Regions from separate parts of the Aeribacillus sp. FSL M8-0254 genome, predicted to be linked through region 2. Evidence: predicted binding sites of a transcription regulator. Region 2 holds the regulator's gene; the other holds the start of a gene.
The links. Region 2 encodes Rex, which represses fermentation and respiration genes when NADH is low (regulators of the CRP and FNR family bind a similar motif). Its sites were predicted from a motif close to TTGTGAAATATTTCACAA; they were not measured.

Region 1: a site for Rex is predicted at 1,562-1,579, ahead of NSQ44_RS17330 (AtpZ/AtpI family protein). Genes of this name have one in related genera too.

The regions. Positions count from the first base shown of each region.
Region 1 is NZ_JBBOZY010000001.1:3,584,697-3,588,115, reverse strand. Features, by position in the region: gene NSQ44_RS17335 (S8 family serine peptidase) at 1-1,535, shown strand, start outside; gene NSQ44_RS17330 (AtpZ/AtpI family protein) at 1,719-1,946, shown strand; gene NSQ44_RS17325 (ATP synthase subunit I) at 1,949-2,332, shown strand; gene atpB (F0F1 ATP synthase subunit A) at 2,339-3,049, shown strand; gene atpE (F0F1 ATP synthase subunit C) at 3,119-3,331, shown strand.
Region 2 is NZ_JBBOZY010000001.1:356,896-360,314, reverse strand. Features, by position in the region: gene NSQ44_RS01855 (CPBP family intramembrane glutamic endopeptidase) at 1-110, shown strand, start outside; gene NSQ44_RS01850 (YdiK family protein) at 172-375, shown strand; gene tatC (twin-arginine translocase subunit TatC) at 468-1,214, opposite strand; gene NSQ44_RS01840 (twin-arginine translocase TatA/TatE family subunit) at 1,237-1,410, opposite strand; gene NSQ44_RS01835 (redox-sensing transcriptional repressor Rex) at 1,425-2,066, opposite strand; gene NSQ44_RS01830 (ABC-F family ATP-binding cassette domain-containing protein) at 2,378-3,419, shown strand, end outside.

The sequences.
Region 1 (3,419 bases), 3.2 Mb from region 2:
TAGATATCGTAAATCTTTCCCTTGGCAATGATGTGAACGGCCCGGATTATCCGACAAGCCTGGCGTTAAACCGAGCCGTTGAAGAGGGGATAACTGCAGTTGTATCAAGCGGAAACTCTGGACCTAACATTTGGACCGTCGGTTCGCCTGGCACTGCAAGCAAAGCAATTTCCGTCGGCGCATCGACACCGCCGCTTGACGTAAAGTATTTAACCCTTTCAGGATTTCAAAAGAAAATACCAGCTGACTCTTTGTTCAATTCTGCCCCTTGGACAACAATTAGAGGACGGATAGAATATGCAGGCTTAGGGGAGAAAAAAGACTTTAAACCTTCTGTTAAAGGAAAAATAGCCTTGGTGAAGCGCGGGGAGATCACGTTTGCCGAAAAAGTGAAAAATGCAAAATCAGCCGGAGCCCAAGCGTTGATTATTTACAATAACATGAAAGGGAGATTTACCGGCAATTTAGAAGAAAAATTGGACTTTCCTGTTGTCTCCATCTCAAAGGAAGATGGCGAATGGCTGCTGAAACAATTGAATGAAAAATCGTTCGTCAAAACAACCATTCAGATAGAACAAGATCGCCTCGCACCCTTTTCATCAAAAGGGCCGGTAACAGTCACATGGGAAGTGAAGCCCGATCTTGTCGCACCTGGTGTAGCAATTGACAGCACAATACCTAAAGGGTATATGGCTCTTCAAGGAACAAGCATGGCTGCTCCGCATATAGCAGGTGCAGCGGCATTGATCAAACAAAAGCATCCAGATTGGTCGCCGGAACAAATAAAAGCAGCTATGATGAATACTGCTAAACCGCTTTATGATCAAAATGGAAGGCTGTACAAGGTGTTTGAGCAGGGGGCGGGAAGAATCGATATTTTATCGGCTGTTCAGACAAGAGCTCTCATTTATCCGGCATCTCTATCATTCGGTCAATTTCACAAAAATATCGGCAGGAAAAAGAAAGAGATCACGTTAACTCTTGAAAATCTCTCCGATCAAGAAAAAACGTTTGTTTTTTCTAAACCGCATTATCAAAAAGGGGTTCAATGGCAGCTCCCTATTTCCGTAAAGGTTCCTGCTAACGGGAAAAGAGAAGTATCCGTCTCGATTGATGTTGCACCAAAATCATTGAGGGAAGGATTGTATGACGGGACTCTTGTTGTAACAGCCGGCAGCCAGACAATCCGCCTTCCATATTTATTCGTTGTTGGCGAACCGAATTATCCAAAAATCATGGGATTTGAATTTGGGCTTGCCGATCAAGGGAATATGTACCATTATGAGCTTTATTTGCCGCAAGGGGCGGATGAATTCGGGATTGCCCTGTATGATCCGGACACTTTAACATTCAAAGGCTTTTTAGACTGGCAAAGAAATATTCCGGGAGGTTTGTTGAAAAGAGACATTTCCGGGCAATTTAAGGACATTCCAAACGGCGTTTACAAAGCGCTTATTTTTGCAAAAAAAGACGGGGAAGAAAGCAGCTATGAAACGACAATCATTTTAGATAAAAAAATATTAAAAAGTCAATAGAAACACCAAAAATATTTGTGAACAAATTGTGATATTATTAACAAATAGCTCAACTTTTGACGTGAAACAGATTGACATTGATTGGTGCCTATTGTATGCTAAACGGGGTGGGATGATAAGGTTTTCAACAGCCTTTTAACATAATGAAATATAAGGTAATTTTATATTGTGAGGACATACCCAATGCGGCAAAAAGAGCACCATCCGCTCCGAGCATACGCTTTAATGACCGCCATTCTTTCCTATTTGGCAGGGTCAGTGCTCGTTGGGATTTTTGCAGGAAGATGGCTTGATCGACATTTGCATACAGAACCCGTTTTTTTGATCATCGGTCTTCTAATTGGACTGGCTGCGGGAATAATTGCGATGCTGAGATTAGTCCAACATTTTTTTCAGGAGAATGAACGGTAACTATGGATCGTATAGAAAAATTGTTTGTGCGCAGCAAAAAATATTTGCTGTTTTTGCTTGCCATCTATGTGTTAGCGTGGGGGTTTACTCCTTATCAAGATATTTTCCTCGGTCTTGCCCTTGGTACAAGCTTTAGCCTCTATAATTTATGGATACTAGTGCGTAAATCAAAGCAAATACAGCAAGCAATTGAAGAAGGTCGTACAGCACGTTCGCTTGGAACGGTTTCAAGGATGGCAGCCGCAGGATTGGCGGTATTAATCGCACTTAAATTCCCTGAACATTTCCATTTAATTAGCGTGGTTATTGGTTTAATGACAATCTATATTGTCATTATGATAGATTCTATTCTATACATTTGCGGACAAGCTTGGGAAGAGAGGTGAATTTTGTTGGGTCACGAAGCGCCGATAGTAAAATTATTAGGGCTTGAATTTAATTTGTCCAATATTTTAATGATTCTTGTATCTAGCGCAATTGTATTTATCATCGCCGTATTGTCGACCCGCTCTTTGGCAATGAAGCCAACGGGCATGCAAAACTTTTTGGAATGGGTCATGGATTTTGTGAAAAACATTATTAACAGCACGATGGACTGGCAGACAGGCGGCCGATTCCTTACATTAGGAATGACGCTCATCATGTACATTTTTGTTTCCAACATGCTTGGTCTACCATTCGCTATCGTTGTTGACCATGAACTTTGGTGGAAATCGCCTACGGCTGATCCTACTATAACGCTGACACTGGCCATTTTAGTCGTCGGTTTATCGCATTATTACGGGATTAAATTAAAGGGCTTTTCCGCCTATGGAAGCGACTTTTTCAAGCCACTGCCGTTTTTGTTCCCGCTTAAAATTATTGAAGAGTTTGCAAACACGTTGACGCTTGGTCTTCGTCTTTACGGTAACATCTATGCTGGGGAAATTTTGCTAGGTCTGCTTGTCAGCTTGGCAACTAGCGGAGCATTTGGCTTCCTCGGGGCAATTATTCCGATGATGGCGTGGCAGGCATTCAGTATTTTTGTAGGTGCAATCCAAGCTTTTATCTTTACAATGTTGACAATGGTTTATATGGCGCATAAAGTTAGCCATGACCATTAAAAATAAATGACTTCATCATTATGTTTGTGTAAAAAATTATCTTTAAACAAATAAAGGAGGACTTTATTCATGAATTTATTAGCAGCTGCAATTGCAATTGGTTTAGCGGCACTTGGTGCTGGTATTGGTAACGGACTTATCGTATCTCGTACAGTAGAAGGTATTGCACGTCAACCTGAGGCGCGCGGTATGCTTCAAACAACTATGTTTATCGGGGTTGCGTTGGTTGAGGCGATTCCGATTATCGCGGTTGTTATTGCATTTATGGCTTTTGGTGCATAATTCAAAAATTTCAAAAGAGCCTTGCCCAGATTGGTGTTGGAAAAAGGCTTTTTAGAAGTGCATGCAATCAATTTGCGTGAAGTCCGAA
Region 2 (3,419 bases):
TTACGTTCGCTTTTTTATATTATAAAACAAAACGCATATTAGTCCCTATTTTTGCCCATACAATGATGAATACAATCGTAGTCATCATTCAAACAATTTATCATGATTAGATTGAAAACATGATGAAGCAAATGGAACAAATACAAATCATTATTGGAGGCAGCTAAGATTATGAATTTTCATCCCGTTTCCATGGGACTCTTCTATTTTATCATGGGAGTTCTATTTACATATTTAGCAATTCATCATGCTGAAAATGGTATGTGGACAGCTACAAATATAATTTTAATGATTTTAGCCACGTTTGATTTTGCTGTTTCCATCCGCATGTTCACTTTCTCATATAAAATTCGGAAAGCAAAAAATAACCGATGAGGTGTAATGATATTATCCCTCTTGTGTAGACAGTAGGAAAAAAGCCTATACTGTCTACTTGACAGGGATATGTTTATAACAGCCCATCGGTTTTACTTTTGATCTGATTCTTTTATTTGAGAAGACTGTGCTTTTTTGTAAGCAAATCTTGAAACAATGATACTTATTTCATACAAAATGAATAGCGGAATCGTGACCATTAAATGCGACAAAATTTCAGGCGGCGTAATGATCGCTGCGATAACAAGCAATACAAAATACGCATATTTTCTAACCTTTACCAAAAACGCCGGATTGATGATTCCGAGTCTTGTTAAAAACATAATGACAACGGGAAGCTGAAACAACAGTCCGAAAGGCAATGTTAACTGCAGCAGGAAACGAAAGTATTCATTTATTCCTATCATTTGTTGAATGTTTAAATCATTGGAAAGCCGCCCCATAAAATCGATGACAAAAGGAAACAAAATAAAATAAGAGAAGCTTATACCTAAAAGAAATAAAGCAACCGACAACGGTATATAGCTTAATGTGACCCGCCTTTCTTTTTCATACAGTCCTGGGCTGATAAACGCCCAAAGCTGGTACAATAAAACAGGGAAAGTTAGAATTAAAGCAATAATAAATGTAAACTGCATATAAACGATTAATGGATCTGCAGGACGAAAAGCATTTAAGGCGAATTGCTTTGCTTCATCAGTTTGCTGTAAAAAAACAATAATTGGCTTCGCTATAAAAAAGCCAGTAATCATAGCAACGAAAAAGAAAACGACTACAATAATCAGCCGTTTTCTTAGCTCCGCTATATGCTCCAACACGGACATTTTTTTTTCGCTCATCATTATTCATCCATTCTTCTTGCTATTCATTTTTCTTGTTTTCTTCATCATCGTCTGCTAAGCCCTTCGTGGCACTTTTAAACTCCTTTAATGATTCTCCTATAGCTTTTCCAAGCTCAGGAAGTTTTTTCGGCCCGAAAACAAGCAGAGCTGCAAATACAATCAACAGCAAGCTTCCAATTCCAATTGTTGGCATTTAATATCGCTCCTTCAATCTTCATTCGAATAATGTTTTAAAAAATATGCAAGAGCCTGAAGTTCAACAGATAGATCGATATGATGAATCCGAATTTTATCCGGAACATTTAAGCGAGCCGGCGTAAAATTTAAAATGCCTTTTATGCCTTTTTCCACTAACCGATCCGTTATTCCTTGAGCGGCGGTTGCCGGGACCGTTAATATCGCAACAGGCACATCATCAGGCAATTCACTTTCTAGCTGATCCAAATGATAAATTGGAACTCCACCAATTTCCATTCCTACTTTTCGTTTATTAATGTCAAATGCAATAACAATTTGTGTGTTGTTATTTTTTGTAAAATTGTAATTTAAAAAAGCTGTTCCCAAATTTCCGACGCCAATGAGGGCAACTTTGGTCAACTCATCTTGGTCAAGCGTCTTTCTAAAAAATGATAACAAATAATTGACATTATATCCATAACCTTTTTTGCCCAGCGCTCCGAAATATGAAAAGTCCCTTCTAATTGTCGCAGAATCTACTTTGACTGCTTCACTCAGTTCTTGAGAGGAAACACGTTGTTTTCCCGAGGCATGTAAATTTTGCAAAAACCGATAATATAGAGGTAATCTTTTTGCAGTTGCTTGCGGTATCTTAGATTGATCTTGATTCAATGCTCATCCCTCGCAATCCAAAACAACCTGACTAATTTTGTTTTTAACTATGTTTTCTAGCAAGCGGCTGCTCGCCTGTATGAAACAATATCAGACTGATAACGCTTCCATCCTGATTTTCTTCTCCGTCTACATTTCTTTTTATTTGTTTTTTCTCCAAACTCTCCTTATATAAAAACTATACACTATTTTTTTATTCGTGTCTTTTGAACGATTGTTACAATTTCTTGTCCTTTTGTTCATCAGGTCAGTTGCCTGCAGTCAAATATATAGGCTACACTTATTCTAGCAAAGATTGAGGTGAACTATGGATGATTTTATTGCAGTTAAACAAAATCACAAAATATTATGGTGCTGACCTTATTTTATCGAATATTAAGCTGGAAATCCAAACAGGAGATAAAATCGCCGTTGTAGGCCGCAATGGAGCCGGAAAATCAACATTATTGAAAATCATTGCCGGTGAAATGTCCTTTGATTCTGGTGAAATTGTGAAGCCAAAAGATTTAACAATCGGCTATCTGGCACAAAACACAGGATTAGAATCAACTAAGTCGATATGGGATGAAATGCTAACCGTTTTTGAAGAGTTGCGGAACATCGAAGCTGAGCTGCGAAATATTGAACAAAAAATGGCAGCTATCTCCTCAGCTGGAGATTCTCATGCTTTGCAAAGCTTAATGAAGGAATATGATTCACTCCAACATTTATATAAAGAAAATGGCGGATATCAATATGAGGCGGATATCCGTTCTGTGCTGCATGGATTAGGGTTTGCTGATTACGACTATTCAACTAAAATTTCGGTTTTGAGCGGAGGACAAAAAACCCGGTTAGCACTCGGAAAGCTCCTGTTGAAAAAACCGGATCTGCTCATACTCGACGAGCCGACAAACCATCTTGACATGGAAACATTAAACTGGCTCGAACAATATTTACAGCATTATAATGGAGCGGTTCTAATTGTTTCCCACGACCGGTACTTTTTAGATCACGTTGTCAACACTGTTTATGAAATATCACGAACAGTTTGTACGAAGTATGTTGGGAATTACAGCGCTTATTTAAAACAAAAAGCGGAAGCGTACGAAAGGGAATTAAAACAATTTGAAAAACAGCAAGAAGAAATCGCGCGGATGAAAGATTTTATTCAACGAAACTTAGCAAGAGCATCGACAACGAAACGTGCGCAAAGCAGAAGGAAAATGCTTGAGAAAATGGAAATACTGGACAGACCTGTTGGGGACGAGAAGTCAGCCAGCTTTTCCTTCGAAATCGAAAAGCAAAGCGGCAATGACGTGTTAAAAGCCATTGATTTGTCCCTTTCCTACGATCAAAAAACTCCGATCGTGA